Regions from separate parts of the Telluria sp. ZT3P25 genome, predicted to be linked through region 1. Evidence: predicted binding sites of a transcription regulator. Region 1 holds the regulator's gene; the other holds the start of a gene.
The links. The regulator FliA, encoded in region 1, starts transcription of late flagellar genes. The targets are predictions, from matches to a motif close to CTAAAGTTTNNNNNNNNNNNGCCGNTA.
Positions count from the first base shown of each region.

Region 2: a site for FliA is predicted at 5,652-5,678, ahead of AC56LY_RS03285 (flagellar protein FliT). Genes of this name have one in related genera too.

Region 1 covers NZ_JCASIJ010000001.1:3,367,366-3,376,678, forward strand. Annotated here, with positions in the region: gene AC56LY_RS14950 (T6SS effector phospholipase Tle3 domain-containing protein) at 1-1,741, shown strand, start outside; gene AC56LY_RS14955 (type VI lipase adapter Tla3 domain-containing protein) at 1,744-3,558, shown strand; gene AC56LY_RS14960 (PAAR domain-containing protein) at 3,585-3,851, shown strand; gene AC56LY_RS14965 (hypothetical protein) at 3,853-4,368, opposite strand; gene motD (flagellar motor protein MotD) at 4,447-5,202, opposite strand; gene AC56LY_RS14975 (flagellar motor protein) at 5,212-5,955, opposite strand; gene AC56LY_RS14980 (RNA polymerase sigma factor FliA) at 5,937-6,665, opposite strand; gene AC56LY_RS14985 (MinD/ParA family ATP-binding protein) at 6,711-7,529, opposite strand; gene flhF (flagellar biosynthesis GTPase FlhF) at 7,522-8,919, opposite strand; gene AC56LY_RS14995 (hypothetical protein) at 9,221-9,313, shown strand, end outside.
Region 2 covers NZ_JCASIJ010000001.1:737,521-746,833, forward strand. Annotated here, with positions in the region: gene AC56LY_RS03245 (AAA family ATPase) at 1-44, shown strand, start outside; gene AC56LY_RS03250 (general secretion pathway protein GspB) at 46-816, shown strand; gene mobB (molybdopterin-guanine dinucleotide biosynthesis protein B) at 788-1,378, shown strand; gene AC56LY_RS03260 (YjfB family protein) at 1,402-1,593, shown strand; gene AC56LY_RS03265 (DUF883 family protein) at 1,667-1,951, opposite strand; gene AC56LY_RS03270 (RNA-binding S4 domain-containing protein) at 2,057-2,269, opposite strand; gene fumC (class II fumarate hydratase) at 2,330-3,727, opposite strand; gene AC56LY_RS03280 (FimV/HubP-related protein) at 3,853-4,968, shown strand; gene AC56LY_RS03285 (flagellar protein FliT) at 5,318-5,599, opposite strand; gene AC56LY_RS03290 (class I SAM-dependent methyltransferase) at 5,759-6,376, shown strand; gene AC56LY_RS03295 (CsbD family protein) at 6,449-6,625, shown strand; gene AC56LY_RS03300 (AI-2E family transporter) at 6,693-7,808, opposite strand; gene AC56LY_RS03305 (CsbD family protein) at 8,044-8,256, shown strand; gene AC56LY_RS03310 (S9 family peptidase) at 8,356-9,313, opposite strand, start outside.

The sequences.
Region 1 (9,313 bases):
ATATGCGCCATTCGATCCGGCCGGTGACCCGCTCCGACCTGTCAAGAACGGCCCGGGCCGAATGTACATGGTGCTTGCTGCACGACGCCTGGCGGCGCTGGTAGCAATGATTCGCCAGTATGAGCCCACTGACACTGTCAACATCGTCGCGCACAGCCAGGGTTGTTTGATCAGCTTGCTGGCACAGGCTTTCCTGATGGAGATGGGTGAGCGTACGGCGGATACGCTGATTCTGACGCATCCGCCGTATAGCCTGGATCAAGGGATAGGCTTGTCGATGCGGACTGCCGCATTCGTCAAGGGCGATATGGACGAAGCCATGAGCAATTTCTATGACCTGATCTCTGACAGACAAACGATCAGGGCTCGCTTGGAGACACTAGTCAATATCGTTACAGGCGTCGCGAAGTCCAAGACAAAGTCACCCGTATTCGCCCGCATTAGTGAAACAGACTCCGGCGGCATGGTGCATGGCCGCTGGAAACCGAATTCTGACCGAGACAACCGTGGCAAGGTCTATTTATATTTCAGCCCAGAGGATATGACGGTCGCACTGGACAATATGCGCGGCATTGGCTGGCAAGGCGTTCCGGATACCGTTGCAAACGTAGTCACCTCGGAAGAGGTGAGAGCTTACGCCAGGAGTCATGACAATGCACCTACGCCGCGGCGGCGCAAGGCTCTTGGCGAACTCGGCCTTGCCTTCCGTCAGAGGGTGTTCACAGCAAAGCTGCGACCACATTCTGGAACGGGAAAGGCCGCGCCAGTGCTAGTAGGCCAAGCGCCGCACGATTTCATCCTGAGGCTACCGAACGAAGACGACCATGCCCACGTCGCGGCAAGCGGCCGCACCCTGCGCGAGTCATTGCCGGTGACGTCATCAGCGACGCTCGAGCGGGAAATTGACCGGCGAGGTGTCAGGACGATCAATGGCGAGGCGCTCAAAACCCCATGCCAAGCCGACATTCAGGGTAATCAGATTGCTGCTGACAAGATTCCATCGGATTCGATGCTCTCACAGGTCGAACTCAAGGATCGCGGGCCTTGCGAGGAAGTTGATGCGATTGACGCCGCCACTGCCGTCACAAGCAATAAAGGCCTTCACGTCAGGAGCGAAGGCCTGAAGCCTGCAGTCATTGCGTCATTGCGGTCATGGAGGACCGGCGATGTCGTGGAGTCTGATCTTAAACGGCTGGAAGCCGCTTACAACCAGGTCAAACGTCCCGGCAATACCAACCCTGAGGATAGGGAACGCATAGTGTCAGGCGAACGTTTCGCCAATGGTGCGATCAAGGCGCAGATAGAAGAAAGCCCTAATGCGGCAAGGCTGCGCTGGCAGAAAGAATTGAGTCCGAAATCGTTTCATAGCGTGATTTTTGCAAGTAGCAAGAATCATCGGCAGGTCACTGCATACGATTTATCGATTGGGAGTGGCAAAGCAGTGAGTGATCCGACGTTTCGCGCATATTTGTGCGCTGTGGCGGATTGGCGGCTGAAGAAACCAGACCCGAAAGTGCAGTCACAAGAAAATATACTAACTTGGGACCTGTTTCGTCAGCAATTCAATTCTTACTATGAAAGCGAGCCCGATTGGCGAAAGGGTTTGATCAGAGGGAACTGCGACTATTACAGTCTCGGCATTCTGCCAACTGCTCTTCCGCTATTAACTGGGAAGTTATGGGATATTGTTATTTCAGAAACAATATCAGGCAAACGGGTTACTTCCATATTGGGAGGTTAGTAATGGGCAATGATCAAATCGATGAATCTCAAATCAAGTGGCCACGATTGTGGAAATATCTGCTGGGTGCATTTTTCACATTTCCAGTTCTTTTTTCACTGTGGGTAGGGTTCGACATCTGGGCTTTGCGTCCGGAACTTACTGATATTGATACGGGAGCGGCGATGAACAAATTGCGATGGTTCGGCATTCCTCTGATCGCGGTGATTCTCTTATTCGGCGGCAAGTGGCTAATCGATGTACATGCTGCCAATGGGCGAGAGCATGAATGGCAACAAAAAAAACAATACCTTGCGGATCAAGATGCTCGCGCAAAAAAATCGGAACACTCTAGACGTGAATATGTGCTTGAAGTGTTGGGTTTAGGAATCACAGTAGAAAAGTACCGCCAAGGGAAACTTTGGCATGTGCTGCAACAAGGTGGACCCTACACAAGTATTCGCGAACTAGATCCCGAGAAGTATCCATGGACTGGATTCGACAAAATGGGCCAAACCGGTAGTCGGGCCTGTGATGCTCTCGAAAACGGCGCCAATTCGTCCCCGATGTTTTGGGGGGTACCATCAATGTATGCAGGTAGCTCAGTGGAGAATCCCAAAGACCAGCCCAGCGAAGTCTCGCCAATGTCCGGCCTTGCGGCAAGCGCAGAAGGAACTGGTATGGCATGGCATCTATTTACAATAGGGCCGTGGCAGCTTAGTGAAAATCCTGACCAATTACTGGAACAGGCATTCGCTTTTTTCGATGCACACCCTGATCTTCCATATCTGGTGCTGCTTAGTACTGAGAGTGATTCAAGTCGTGACTATGGACAATTACCAGGTAAAGAGCCGCGTGTTCAAACTGGTCACTACATTCCCGAGTACTCCGATGCCACAGCGGTCTTCGTTCTGGCACGACGTGAGCGAGTCGAGCCACTGCGTCCTTACGCATGGAACGATCCGGACAATAACTATCTGCAGGAAACACTGCGCCAGATGTACTACCAACTCATGAGCACAGTACCCATGCGGCCAGAAATGAAAGCCGAGTGGCCAAATAGCACCAGACAACCCACCGTCGCCGAATGGCTCCCCGCCGCCGCCAAATTCGCCAAACACCCCGTCTTCGACCGCCCCGAAAGCACGCTGCTCGACGACTACAAACGCTGGGCCAATCCGCCTCCGAAAGACTGGAAACCCACCCCCTGGTTCCCGGTCCCCTGGAACCGCAACCAGCTTGCCGCCTTCGACGCCCTGCCCTCGATGGGCTTCATCCACCGCCCCGTGTTCGTCAAGTTTGAGGATGAAGAAGGCAAGCCGGTCAAGCGCCGCGACGCGCGTCAAAAGGTGCTGGAGGCCGGCTGGCAGCAGGCGCTGCAAACGCTGCCCGAAGCACAGCGCGCAGCAGGCCCGGCGCGCATCATCGCTGCGTTCAACCATGACACCGAGCAGAAGATCGCGCTGGCAGGCACGCTGCACGCGTATGCCGCCCAGGGCGGCCCCGACATCGACACCGGCAAGACGTCGCAGTTCATCGATACCGACCAGCGCATGGGCAATACCGGCGCGGCGACCTTCTTCGTCCAGATGGCGGTGGGCGTGATGGGCAGCTATATCGACGGCGGTGCCTCAGCGGCGATCAATCTGCGCGATCCGACCGGCGCCAGCATCGTGTTCATCAGCCCGCCGAGCAAGGAACGGCGCGAAGCACAAGGGGCGAACATCTTCAAGCACATCGTCCAGCCGTCGATCGATCCGGACAACTACAAGCCACCGACCGTGGCCTCGGTACTGGGCGCAGACGCAGTCCCCGAACACGACACGGCATCCGACTGAATCATCGTCACAAGAAAGGCTCAATCATGCGCAACATCATCAGGCTCGGCGACGCCACCTCGCATGGCGGCAAGGTCCTAAGCGTCAGCGCGCGGCATGTGAAGGTGGGCGGTATTCCAGTGGCGTGCGTGGGCGACACCTGCAGTTGCCCCATCAAAGGTCACAATGGCTGCAAGATCGTCAGCGGCTCGGCGCAGCATAAAATCGATGGCAAGCTGATTGCCTTCGATGGCGACAAGACGAGTTGTGGCGCGACGCTGATCGCCAGCGCCACCAACTGCAAGGCGCCCTGAATCAGCGCGCGGCCATCCTGACCGTGTGCGAGAACTTCACCGGCAGCGCCGGGCTGCTCTTGATGCCGCCCGCGTCGAGTTTGCGCAGATCGGTCACCCACGGGCCGGCGTAGCGGATCTCGTAACTGTGCTGGCCCGGCTTGAACGCATAGGCCTGCGTGATGTCGAGCGTGTTCAGGTAGGTCGTCTGCGGCTTTATTTCGAGGTAATCGGCAGCGTTCAGCGGGCCGCGCTTGACCATGCGGCCCGTGTAGGCGACCGTGTCCGTCAGTGAACTGAGTGCAAACCGTGGCGCGCTCAGGTCGTCGCCCAGCGCGATCTCGCGCGGAATCCATACCGGCGCATCGCCCCGGTTCTCGATCAGCACCCGCACCTTGACCTTGCCGGCCCCGGTTTCGACTTCGAGCCGGTGATGGACGTTCACCTTGGCCTCCACGGCCTTGACCACGCCAACTACGCCGACCAGCGACAGCACCATTGCCAGCTTGGCCGCCGGCGAGCTTCGTTTGACATGCATTGCGACTCCTAGAGGATCACGGCAGGCGTCACCCGCGCGACGCTGCCTGTCGATTATGCCATGATTCGATCAATACATTCACGGAAGTATGTTTCCGCCGGTTTCCGGCAGCGCTGCCAGGATCATCACCGCCACGCGCCGGTTGCGCGCCTTGCCGGCCTCGTCGGTATTGGGCGCCACCGGGCGCGTCGCGGCAAAGCCGATCGCCGACAGGCGCACCTCGGGCACGCCGTTGGCGGCAAACAGCCGCACCACGCTGCTTGCACGTGCGGTAGACAGTTCCCAGTTCGATGGATACAGCGGATTGGCGATCGGCAGGTCGTCGGTGTGGCCTTCGACTTCGATGCGGTGCGAGTCGTTCTTGAGCAGGCCCGCCACCTGCGCCAGGATGACCTGGCCCTCGCCGTCGAGCACCGCCTCACCCTGCGGGAACAGCACACTGGCATTGATCTCGACGCTGATGCCGCGCGCGTTCTGGATCACCCGCACCTGGCCCGACTTCACCAGCGGCAGCAAGGTCGCCGACAGTTCGCGCGCCATCACGCCCATCTTTTCCTGCTCGCGCCGCGCCGCTTCGTTGCGGCGGCGGTTGATGATGTGCGACAGCGGCAGCACCGGCTCGACGTTGGTGTTGACCTTGGTGGCGGCGCCGCGCCCACCGAACGCATCGCCCAGCGCATCGGACAGCACCTGGTACTTGCCTTCGTTGACGATCGAGATGGCGTACATGACGACGAAAAACGCGAACAGCAGCGTAATCAGGTCGGCGTATGAAATCAGCCAGCGTTCGTGGTTTTCGGTGGGGACATCGTCGTCGTAGCGCTTGCGGGCCATGGCGCTGTCCTAGTGGTGCGTGAGCAGGCTGGCGACGCGTTCGTCGATGACGCGGCCATGGTCGCCGCTGGCCAGGTCCGAGAACACTTCGGCCAGGATCTCGTACTGCGACACCTTGTCGCTGACGATGGCCTTGAGCTTGTTGCCCACCGGGTAGAAGAACAGGTTGGCCATGCCCACGCCATACACGGTCGAGACGAACGCGACCGCGATGCCGGAACCCAGGCGGGCCGGATCGGACAGGTTTTCCATCACGTGGATCAGGCCCAGCACGGCGCCCAGGATACCGATCGTCGGCGAATAGCCGGCGGCCGATTCCCAGATGCGCGCCGCCTGGCGCTGGGCGAATTCGTAGCCGTTGATTTCGTGTTCGAGCAGGCTGCGCACCTTGTCGGGCGCGATCCCGTCGACCACCAGGCGCAAACCCTTGGCGATGAAGGGGTCGGCCTTGCTCATGAATTGTTCAAGCGACAGCAAGCCATCGCGGCGTGCCGTCAGGCTCCACAGCGCGATTTCGCGCGACAGTTTCTGGCGGCCGTTTTTGGGTGGCACGAATACCCAGCGCAGCATGGTGATGCCGCGCAAGAAGGTGCGCGTCTCGCTTTGCAGCAGCACGGCGCCGAAGGTGCCGACCACCACGATGGCAAATGCGGCAGGCTGGATCAACGACGAGAACTTGCCGCCGTCGAGGGTGTAACCGAGAAAGATGCCGGCGATCGCCAGCACCAGGCCGATTACGCTGGCCCAGTCCATAATTGCTCCCGTAAGGTGGTGCGCAAACGTGCGACGGCCTGGGTGTGCAGCTGCGACACCCGCGATTCACTCACGCCCATCACGGCGCCGATTTCCTTCAGGTTCAGTTCTTCTTCGTAGTACAGGCCCATCAGGAGTTTTTCGCGCGGCGGCAACTTGTCGATCGCGTCGATCACGGCTTGGCGGAAATCGGTTTCCATCAGGCTGCGCAGCGGATCGGCATCGTCCACCGCATAGCGGTCGAGGAAGCTGTCGCTGCCTTCGTCGGCGTGGAAGTCTTCGTAGTACAGCAGCTGGTGGCCGCCCGAGTCGGCCAGCATGTCCTGGTACTCGTCGAGCGAGATCTTGAGCGACGCGGCCACTTCGGATTCGCTCGGCGGGCGGCCCAGGCGCTGCTGCAGCGACTGCATCGCGCCTTCGACCTTGCGCATGTTCTGGCGCGTGCTGCGCGGCATCCAGTCGCTGGCGCGCAGTTCGTCCAGCATCGCGCCGCGGATGCGCAGCACGGCGTAGGTCTCGAACTGCGCGCCGTGGTCGTCTTCGTAGCGGTTGATCGCGTCGAGCAAACCGATCATGCCGGCCTGGATCAGGTCATCGACCTCCACCGAAGGCGGCAGCTTCGCCTTCATGTGGTGGGCAAGACGCTTTACCAACGGCATATGCTCCGTCAGCAAAGAATTCTTGTCCGCTTTCCCTTTGGCCGTGTACATGCTGATATGTATCTTTTTCTATGTGCGTATTCGATGGCGGCTGCGTCAGGAACCGATGGACGCGCTGCCCTGGCGGCCGAACTGCGGCATTGCAGGCAGTGCGAACTTGCCGGCCAGCTGGCGAAACGCAACCGATGCACCGGCCAGCGGAAACGCATCGACCACGGCCCGGCCCAGACGCGCGGCGCGGTGCAGGTATTCGTCGGCCGGCACGGCGCCCATGAAACTGAGCTTGACGGCCAGATAACGTGTTGCTGCCAGTGACATATTATCGTATACCACCTTGGCTTCCCCCTCAGTAGCGCCGGTGACCAGGATGCCGAATGGGCGGCGGCCCAGTTCCTGCGTCAGGCGCTTGATGAGCGAGTAGGCATTGGTGATCGAGGCTGCGCTGGTCGATACCTGGATCACGATCTCGGAACTGGACATCAACGGCACCGGGAATTCGCCGTCCGGGCCCAGTTCGCCATCGACGATCACGATGCCCGCTTGCGTGGCCAGCACATCGAACGTCTTGCCAAGGCGCCGCACGTCGTCGGTCGATTCAGGCGCGCCCATGGGCACCACCGAGAAGCCTTGCGGGGCCGGATGGATCACCTGGTTCAGCGCGCTTTCCTGGCGTGCGACCTGCAGCAGCGACGCGCCGCGGTTCAGACCCAGACGGCGGGCGACGCCGTATTCCACGTTGCAGGCGTCGACGATCAGCACTTCGTTGCCCGCCTGGGCCAGCGAGGCGCCCAGGTTCACCAGCATCGCGCCCTTGTCGTCTTCCGGCGTGGCCGACAGAAACGTGACCACGCGCGGACGCGGGCCTTGCAGCATGCGGCGCAGGCCTTCGGCCTGGTCGAAGTCAAAACTAGCCATGCGACACCTCGCGGCGGTTGGCCTGCGCAGTGGCTGCCATCAGCATCGGCAGGTCGGCGTCCGCCGGGGCCGTGCCACGGTTGCGGAACGCGCGATCGATCAGCATCGCGCTGTCGGCCACGTGCAGGTCTTCCGGCACGCGCTGGCCGTTTGAGACGTAATGCAGTTTGAGCTTCTGGCGAATCACGATGTCGAGCACGCCGCCGGTGGAGGCCGCTTCGTCCATCTTGGTCATGATCGCGCCGTGCAGGCCGCTGCCCTGGTAGGCGCGCACGACTTCGTTCAGCGTCTCGTTGGTCGACGTCGAGTTCAGGCACAGCAGGCGTTTGACTTCAGCACCCGAGCCCGACAGCATCGCGACCTGCTCGGCCACCATGTGGTCGCGCTGCGACATGCCGATGGTGTCGATCAGCACCGTGTGCTTGTTGCGCAGTTCTTTCAGGGCGATGCGCAGGTCGGCTTCATCCTTCACCGAGTGCACCATCACGCCGAGGATCTTGCCGTAGATGCGCAGTTGCTCGTGACCGCCGATACGGTAGGCATCGGTGGTGATCAGGGCCAGCTTGTCCGGGCCGTGGCGCATCACGCAGCGTGCGGCCAGCTTGGCGGTGGTGGTGGTCTTGCCCACGCCGGTCGGGCCGACCAGCGCGAACACGCCGCCTTCGGACAGCATCGCGTCTTCGTTGCCAATGGTCGCCAGGTTGCGTGCCAGCACGGTCTTCACCCAGCGCATCGCTTGCGCTGCGTCGTCGGTGGCAGGCATTTTTTCAATGATATAGCGCGCCAGCGTGGCCGAGAAACCGGCAGCGAGCATCTCACGCAGGACGGTCGCCTTGTGCGGCTCGCGCTGGGCGGTCGAGCCCCACGACAGTTCGGCCAGCTGGGTTTCCATCAGGCCGCGCATGGCGCGGATTTCGCTCATCATGCTGCTGACTTCAGAGGTCGCCGATTCCTTGGCCTGGGTGATGGCGGCGCTCATCATGGCGGTCATGGCGGCCATGTCGATGGTCGGTTCAGGCGCCGGTGCGCGGCGTTCGGCGTAGGTTGCGACCGGCTCGGTCGGCGCCAGTGGGGCGACAGGTGCGACGTAGGCGGGTGCGACCGGCGCGTTCATGGCCGGACCGGCATCCTGGTAGCGGCGGGCCGGGGTGGCGCGCGGCGCCGCCGGTGCGAGTTCGTCGAAGTGCTGCAGCTGCGGCTTCGGCTGGGCCATCTCGGAATCGGCGACAGGTGCCGACAGCGAGGCGACGTCATCGTTATCGAGCGCCAGGATTTCGACGGCGCCATCGACCGGACGGTTGGACAGGATGACGGCATCCGGGCCCAAGGCTTCGCGCACCTTGCGCAAGGCATCCCGGGAAGTTGCCGCTGTAAATTTCTTCACTTTCATCGTGGTTCTCCGCACTTCAATCTATGTTCTGCATGACGGGCACATGCCCATCGATAGGAATCATTATTGTCGATGCCGTGTGGAAACGATCAGCCGAGAAGGATGGGGAAAAGGGCCTATTTCCCCACAATCAGAAAAAGTGATACCAGTTTTTTGCAACTTGGCAGGATTGATGCGGTTGCTGTCCGGGTTTGCGCTGGCGCAAAAAGGTGGCGTGCGGGTGCCGACTTTGCCGATGCCGGCCAGGTCGAACCGTGACTGGCACGGCTGGCGTGCCAGTTCCACTTATCAGGAGACTCCCATGGCACGCTCGATCCGGCTGATTTACCGTAACGTACATGGCCGTGTACGCCAGAATTTCAACTGGCCCGGCCTCACCGAGAGCTCGGCCGTA
Region 2 (9,313 bases), 2.6 Mb from region 1:
TGGTCGAACCCCGTTTGCTGACCGCTGGCGGGACGGGAACCTGATATGTCGTACATCCTCGAAGCACTCAAGAAGGCGCAAGCCGAACGCCAGCTGGGCAATGCCCCGACGATCCACGCACCGGCGCCGTCATATGCAGCGCCGCGCGCAGGTCAGGGCGCGCAGCGGCGCTACCTGGCTCTTGGCGCGGGCCTGGTCGTGGTCGTGGCGGCGGTGGCGCTGCTGTGGCCACGCCTTGCGGGCGAGCCACCGGTGCGGCTGGCAGCCGTGACGCCGCCCGTGGTTGCGCCCGTCGCTGCACCGACGACTGCACCGACGACTGCGCCGACAACTGCACCGACAGCTGCGCCGGCGACCGCGCAAGTGGCGGCACCTGTGGCCACGCCTGCGCCGGCCGCTGTTGTCCTACCCGCACCCGCCCCGGTTGTCCAGCCTGCACCTGCACCTGCACCTGCACCTGCACCGGTGGTCGAAGCCCGCCCGGTGCGCACGAAGCCGGCACCCACGCCGGCCGCGCCGCCGTCAACGCCGCCGCGCGAGGCCGCGCCGGCACCTGCCACCGTGACCGCGCAGCCAGGCGGCGACGAACCATTACGCACCCTGCAGCAATTGCCGGACGCGCTCCAGCGTGAGATCCCGAAGCTGGCCTTTGGCGGCTACATCTATTCACCGACGCCTGGCGAAAGTCTGCTGCTGGTCGACAAGATGCTGCGCCGCGAAGGCGAGGAAGTCGCGCCTGGCCTCGTGCTCGAACGCCTGACGCCCAAGGCCGCCGTGATGAACTACCGTGGAACCCGCTACCGTGCGCCGTACTGAGTTGCCAGATCACGGCACGACCGGGCCCGTCCTGGCGGTGGTCGGCTGGTCCGGCAGCGGCAAGACGACGCTGCTCGAGCATCTGGTTGCGGGCCTGTCCGGCGCCGGCCTGCGCGTCAATATTGTCAAGCACAGCCACCACGATATCGAGCTCGAGCCGCCGCGCAAGGACAGTGCGCGCCTGCGCCTGGCTGGCGCGGCCGAGGTGATGATCGCGTCGCCGTACCGGATCGCCATCATGCGTGAACTGCGCGCCGCGCCCGAGCCGCCGCTGGCCGAGCTGCTGGCGCGCCTGTCGCCAGCCGACCTGACGCTGGTGGAAGGCTACAAGTGGGAGACGCTACCGAAGCTGGAAGTGCACCGGCCGGCGCTGGGCAAGCCGGCCCTGTACACCGACGATGCAGCGATCGTTGCGGTGGTCTCGGACGCAGAGCGCCCCTTTGACCTGCGCGCTGGCGTGGCCTGGCTCGACCTGAACGACATTAACGCGGTGCTGGGCTGGATTGGCACCTGGTCGGGCACCGACCCTCAAGTTATGGTTGGCGGCGTCGTTAAAGACTGACGAGTCTTTTTCTGGAGAAGTATATGGACGTCACGAATATTGCCAAGCTGTCGACCAGCATGGCTGAGACCGGTATCCGTCAGGAAGTGGGCATGACGATGCTCAAGCGCGCCATGGACATCGAAGCCTCGTCGGCGGCGCAAATGATCGCATCGCTTCCTCAGGCACAGAACCTGCCGGCGCACCTGGGCAATTCGATCAACACGAAGGCGTGAAGAACCCGGCGCGATGCCGGGTTGTCGTCATTGCAGCTTAGTGAACAGCTTATTGAACAGCTAAGTGAACAGCTTAGTGAAACGCGCGCAGGATGCGCGATTCACCCGAGCGGTCTGCGAACTGTTCGTTGGCCATGCGGGTCGCGGCCATCATGCGTTCGAGCTGCGCGTCTTCGAAACGGGACAGCTCTTCATTGGCCGCTTCAAGGGCCAGCGACAACTTCGTCCGTGCACTCTGATACAACTCGCTCGAATATTGATCCGTATTCTTGAGCAGCTCTTCCGCGTTTTCGATCACGAGGCGCAGATCACCGATAAGTTGCTCTTGCGACTGGACGCGGGTTTCCGGGGTTTCCATCGATTTCACCTATAAGCCGTTGATTAACGTCTTAAAATATAAACAATGAAGCCCGGTTCTGTTTGTTAAGCCGCAAACATAACAAGCTGTCTTTCTGTCTATTTTTTAGCGGACGGTGATTTCGACGTCGCCCAACGTCACGATCTGACCGGTACGGATCTTGGCGGTCTTGCGCAATTCCTGCTTGCCGTCGACCTTTACCACGCCGCTGGCGACCAGGTTCTTGCCGGCGCCGCCGCTGTCGACCAGGCCGGCCAGCTTGAGCAACTGGTTGACTTCGACAAATTCCGATGTCAACTCAAATTCGATTTTCTGCATTCTTTCCTCGGGAATAAAAAGGCGGCCTGATCGTTACGAGGCCGCCCGGGTACTGGATGTTTACTCGACCGGATCGGGCCGCGTCATATCGATCGGCACGATCCACTGGTCAAACTGCTGATCGTCGACAAAGCCGCTCTGCAGGGCTGCCTGGCGCAGGGTCAGGCCTTCCTTCGATGCGGTCTTGGCAATCTGCGCGGCGCGATCATACCCGATGTGCGGCGCCAGTGCGGTCACCAGCATCAGCGATTTTTCCATCAGTTCGCCGATCCGGACCAGGTTCGGTTCGATCCCCTGGGCGCAATGCGTATCGAACGAGCGCATGCCGTCAGCCAGCAGGCGTGCACTTTGCAGGAAGTTATGCGCGATCATCGGCTTGAACACATTGAGCTCGAAATTGCCCTGTGAGCCGCCGATCGTGATCGCGACATCGTTGCCGAACACCTGGCAGCAAAGCATCGTCAACGCTTCGCACTGGGTCGGATTGACCTTGCCGGGCATGATCGAGCTGCCCGGTTCGTTCTCGGGGATCGTGATTTCTCCCAGGCCCGAGCGCGGGCCAGAGGCCATCCAGCGGATATCGTTAGCGATTTTCATCAGCGCCGTGGCCAGCAGCTTGAACGCGCCATGGGCCGAGACCATCGCGTCATGCCCGGCCAGCGCCATGAATTTGTTGGGCGCCGACTTGAACGACAGGCCGGTGCGCGAACCGAGTTCGGCCGCAATACGTGGCGCGAAATCGGGGTGCGCATTCAGGCCCGTGCCCACGGCGGTGCCACCGGCCGCCAGTTGTAGCAAGCCCGACAGGGTGGACTTGAGCGCGCTTTCGGCGAATTCGAGCTGGGCGACGTAGCCGGAAAATTCCTGGCCCAGCGTCAGCGGCGTCGCATCCTGCAGGTGGGTGCGGCCGATCTTGACGATTGGCTCGAAATCGCGCGACTTGCGCACCAGCGTGCCGCGCAACTGCGCCAGCGCAGGCAGGACTTCCTTGGCCAGCGCCCAGGCGGCTGCCACGTGCATTGCGGTAGGGAAGATGTCGTTGGACGACTGGCCCATGTTGACGTGGTCGTTCGGGTGCAGCAGGCGTGCTTCGCCGCGCTCGCCGCCGAGCAGCTCGGAGCCGCGGTTGGCCAGCACTTCGTTCATGTTCATATTGCTTTGCGTGCCCGAACCGGTCTGCCACACGGCCAGCGGGAATTCGCCGGGGTGGCGCCCGTCGAGCACTTCATCGGCCGCGCGGATGATGGCGTCGGCCTTGTCGGCTGGCAGCTTGCCCAGCGAGCGGTTGACGGCGGCCGCGGCGCGCTTGACCTGGGCGAGGGCGGCGACGAGCTCGGGCGCCATGCGTTCGGTCGAGATGTGGAAGTGGTGAAGCGAGCGCTGGGTTTGCGCACCCCACAAATTGTTCTGTGGCACTTCGATGGGACCAAAGCTGTCTTTCTCAATCCTGTTTTCCATGGACATGTCCTGATATGCAAGAGGCTGGGATTAAAGAGTTTATCCCAATGTCCGTTAATGACGCTTGGGCTTCACTTTTGTTAGTTGCTATGGCCAGCCGCCTCCCTGTATTCATCACATGTGTTTTGCTCTCTTGCGGCGTCGGCGCGGCCGAGCTTGGCGAGCCGCGCATCGGTTCGTATATCGGCCAGCCGCTAGCGCTGGAACTCGAGCTGACCGCGCTCGCGTCGCCCGCGACCCTGGTCCAGGCACGCCTGGCGCGCCCCGACGTGTACCGGGGCGCGAACATCGGCATGCCGACCGTGCTGGCGACGCTGGCCATGCGTGTGAGCCAGCGCGATGGCCGTCAGTTCCTGCGCGTGACGTCGTCGGCGCCGGTTGAATCAAGCCGCCTGCATCTGTATCTGGAACTGGCCGATGGGGGCGAGCGCGATGTGCGTCTTGTGACGCTTTTCATTGCGCCCAATCCGAATCCGCCGGCGCCAGCCGTTCCGCTGCCCGTTGCGGTGCCAGCGCCAGTGCCAGCGGCGGTGCCGGTCGTGGCCGTCCTGCCTGCTGCACCCGTTGCGGCGTCCAGGCCGATCGCCGTGGTCAAGCCCGCGCCGGTAAAGCCGCCCAAGCCACCGAAGCCACCGAAGCCACCGAAGCCGCCCAAGCCGCTGGCCGTGGCGAAGGCCGCGCCAGCACCGGAACCGGAACCGGCCGCAGCCACGCAGGCGTCAACCTCATTGCCGAAGCCGCTGCCAGTTCCGGTATCTGCACCTGCACCTGCACCCGCAGCGGCGCCTGCCGCAACCTGCGCGCCGTCTTCCGCCGACAGTGCGCCGGTGTGCGCCGCGCTCGATGTCAAGAATGCCTTGCTGCGCGAGCAGATCGGCACGCTGGAAGACAAGGTAAGGGTGTTGCAAGTGGCGCTGGGCGCCAACCCGTCCGCCGTTGTCCAGGACAAGGTGGCGAAGCCGGCGACGCCAAGGCCATCCCGCAAGCGGCCTGCGCCGGAGCCGGAAGCGTCCACCCCTTGGGGCTGGATCGCCGGCGCGGTGCTCGCCTTGCTGGGGCTCGCGGGTGGCGTGCTGGTCGTTCTGCGGCGCCGCAAACGGGCAGGACCGATGATCCAGCCCATGCCGCGCGCCTCGCTGACGGCGCGTCTGCGCCAGCGTTTCGCCCCCAAGAACAAGGCGCCGGCACCGGTCGAACCACAGCTGGATGAGTCGCACAAGGAAATGTCTACACAACTTTGATTCTGCGCTATAATGGCCTTGTGATCGACAAGATCACAGACAGTGCAGGGTCTGGCGCAGTCACCAACGATAGGTGGCGCGGCAAGCAGACGACCGTTGAGGAAACGCCTGTGTCTGGAAGCAGTCTGCTTGCCTACAGTGGCAACGGACGCCGGCAGCAACCGGCACGAGGCGACGCCAGCAGATAGCTGGGGTTCGTCCTCTCACAGAATTCGCCGTCCAGCTCCCAGCTCGATGGCCACCAAAGCGCCCGATGGGCGCTTTTTTGTTGTCCTGGCGTTTGCAATGTGGTGCATCGGGACGCAAAAAAAGCACCCGCAGGTGCTTTGATCAACGATTCAATGGCAACTCAGTGTGCTTGCAGTGCGCGATCGACCTGGTCGTCCCATGGGTCGGTCACATCACGGATGGCGCGATCGTTGGCCATCAATTGCTTCAACAGGTCGACCTTGCTCAGGCGCTTGGCGCCCGCCAGTGCCGGCAGGCCGGCTACTGCCGGGGCTGCCTGAGCCCGGGCTTCCATATTCAATTGGGCAAACTCGTGCCAGTCGCCTGCCTTGGCGGCGTGCGTCATCTGACCTGTCAGGCCAGCGAGGTTTTCGTATATCGCAAGGACATCGTTTGCGTTCATAGTGGCACCAGAGCATTGATTGTCAGGCCGGATTCCCGGTTGTCTGAATCGTTTACGGCTGAGCTTATCGAAACTTTAGGGTGATCGAGAAAATATCTTCAAATTATTTTGCGCCGAGGCGTCTACCGCAAGCGGCGCCGCCGCTGGCATACTATGCGCATGAACCATGACGACATTTCCCGCACTACGCTTCAACACTACAACGAGCATGCCGAGGATTTCTTTAACGGCACAATCGACCATGACGTAAGTCAAAACATTGATGCGCTGCTGGGCGCGATCGCAACGCCAGCGCCGCACACGATTCTCGACCTGGGTTGCGGGCCAGGGCGCGACCTCAAGACCTTCAGCGGTCTGGGCCATCGAGCGATCGGCGTGGATGGCAGCGAACGGTTTGTCGCGATGGCGCGGCAGTACAGTGGTTGCGACGTGTGGCAGCAGGATTTCCTGCACCTCGATTTGCCGCCGGCGCTGTTCGATGGCGTGTTTGCCAACGCGGTGCTGTTCCATGTCCCCAGTGCGGCCTTGCCGCACACGCTCGATCAATTGTTCGGTACGCTCAAGCCGGGCGGGGTGCTGTTCACCTCGAATCCACGCGGCCAGAATCAGGAAGGCTGGAATGGCGACCGCTATGGCAGCTACCATGACTACGAGAGTTGGGAGCGTTTCTTGCTGGCGGCCGGTTTTGTTGCGCTGCACCACTATTACCGCCCGCCCGGCTTGCCACGCGACCAGCAACCGTGGCTGGCGAGCGTGTGGCGTAAGCCTGTTTGTTAAACGCCGTACAGAACTGACTTGCACATGCTCCTACTGTCAAGCCTCATCCACGTCACGGGCAAGGAGATTGCAATGAACAAGGATCAAGTCAAGGGCAAAACAAAGGAAGTCGCCGGCAAGGTGCAGGAGAAAGTCGGCGAAGCCGTCGGCAGCCGCCAGCAGCAGAGCGAAGGCCTGTCGAACCAGGCTGAAGGCAAAGCTCAGAAGAAAGTTGGCGACGTCAAGGAAATTGCAAAAGGCAACCGCTGATGTACGTTTGCTGATTCACCTCAGCAGCATGATCGACAAAGCCGCGCATTGCGCGGCTTTGTTGTTATCAGGACCCTTGTGCGGATCTGTCCCCGCGTTTGTCCCCGGATCTATCTCCCAGTATGTCTTCGATATACAGCATCTTGACCAGCACCGACAGCACGGCCGCCAGTGGCGTGGCCAGTGCCACGCCGGCAAAGCCGAACAGCGTGCCGAAGATCAGTTGCATCACGATCACGAGGGCCGGCGGCAATTCGATGGCTTTGGCCTCGATCATCGGCTGCAGCACATAGCCTTCGAGCATATTGATCGCTGCAAACAGCAGCAGCGCATACAACGCCAGGTCAGGGCTGATCGACAGCGCCAGCAAGACCGCCGGAATGCCCGCCATGATCGGGCCCAGGTACGGAATGAAGTCGAGCAGGCCCGCAATCACACCCAGGATCAGCGCCAGCGGCACACCGAGCAGACTCAGGCCGATCGCCGTCGTGACGCCAACGATCAGCATCGACACGGCCTTGCCCAGCAGCCAGCTCGACAGGTTGTCGCCCATCTCCTGCAGTACTTCACGTGCGCGGCCACGCTTCTGTTGCGGCACGAGGCGGATGAAGCCACCGGTATATACGCCAGGTGACGCAGCAAAATAAATGCCCACGAAAATGATGATGACAATATTGCCCAGCGCGCCAATGATGCCACTGAAGAACAGGCCGGCATTCGGCACGAGCGAACCCATCTGCTTGACGATGTCTTCCGGCGGTGGCAGCTCGGCTACCACGCGCTTGAGCAGAGGATGTTGCGCGACTTCGGCTTGCAGGCGCTCGACTGCGGCAGGGATCTCCTTGGCCAGCTGACCTGACTGTTCGGAAATCTGCGGCGCCATCGCCCACCCGCCCAGGCCGAAGATGGCGGTGAGCAGCAGCACGACGATGACGAGGGCGATATTGCGCTTGATGCCGGTGCGCTGATGCAGCAGCGCGCTCAGTTTATAGAGCAGGATCGAAAACAGGATGCAGGCAAAGATCAGCAGCAAGGCGTCGGCGGCAAGCACGACCGCAGCCAGGCCCAGGATGAACAGGACGCCGATACCGTTGACAAGCGTGACGCGGCGCGCGAGTTTGCGCTGGGTGAGGGGAGTCTCGGGGGCCGTTGCGTCGGAAGATGGCGGTGTGTGGGGATTCATGATGGTGTTCGATCGCGCATTAGAATGTTATTGGAACTGGTGTAGTTAAAACAGCTTTATTACAACTGGTGAAGTTACAGCTGGATGTTGGTAAAACGATAGCATTCTTAACGGCAAGATGGCGCATCGTTCGATCGTTGCACTAAGTGCGTGCGCTAACAGAAGAGCTGGAAGCATTGCGTTAATCTGTATTCATCGCATCGCCAACCGGCCATGCCACTCACAGGAGATCACCATGAACAAAGACCAAGTCGAAGGCAAACTGAAAGAAGTTGGCGGCAAAATCCAAGAAGGCGCCGGCAAACTGGTGGACAGCAAGGAACAGCAGGCCAAAGGTCTGGCAAACCAGGTTGAAGGCAAGGTTCAGAACGCAGCTGGTGACGTGCGTGAAGCAGCAGAAGACGCAGCTGACAACGCAGCTGACCGCGCAAACCGTCCACGTCCATAATACGGACTCCCTCACCCGCCGCAGATTGCGGCAGGTGAATGGACGAAGAAAAAGCCGCATCGTTTCCGATGCGGCTTTTTTACGTCTGGCGCAGCTGGTTTATTGTGCCGGCTTCTCGGCCAGATGGCGCTTGAAGTACGCTTCGATCAGGCCATACACGTGGCGCTGGCTGGTGCGGCCCGAAATGCCGTGCTTGGCGCCCGGATACGTCATCAGGTCGAACTGCACATTGCGCTTGACCAGTTCGTCGATCAGGAGCGTCGTGTTCGAGAACAGCACATTGTCGTCGGCCATCCCATGCACCAGCAGCAATGGCGACTTCATGCCATCCAGGTGTGCAAACACGCCACTGCGCTTGTAGGCTTCCGGATCGCCCTTTGGCGTCGCGCCGACGAACTGTTCGGTGTAATGGGTGTCATACAGCGACCAGTCGGTCACCGGTGCCACCGACACGCCCATCGCGATTTTGTCCGATGCTGCCGACAGCAAACGCAGGGTCATGAAACCGCCATAACTCCAGCCGAACACGCCGATGCGCTTCGCGTCGACAAAGCTCTGCTTGGCCAGCCAGTCGATGCCGGTCACCTGGTCTTCGACTTCATGCTTGCCCAGATTGTTGTACAGCACGTCGGTGAAGGCGCGCTCGCGGCGGCCCGAGCCACGGTTATCGAGGCGGAACACGACAAAGCCCTGCTGCGCCATGTACTGGTCAAAGTAATTGCCCCAGGCCCGGGTCACGCGCTGCGAGTGCGGGCCGCCGTAGGTGAACAGGAACACCGGATAGCGCTTGGTCGCGTCAAAATTGGCCGGCTTGATGATCGAATAGTGCAGCGTCTGGCCATCGTTGGCCTTCATCGTGCCGTATTCGGTCGCCAGGTGGTCGGCCATATGACGCGTGTACGGGTGGTTGGCATTGAGCTCGTTCTTTTCGATCCACTCGACCATCGCGCCATCGGCGCGGCGGATCGACACTTGCGGTGGCGTGCGCGGATTCGAATAGGTGTCGACGAACAATTTGCCATTGCCGGCAAAAGCCGCGTCGTGCCAGCCGTCGCCC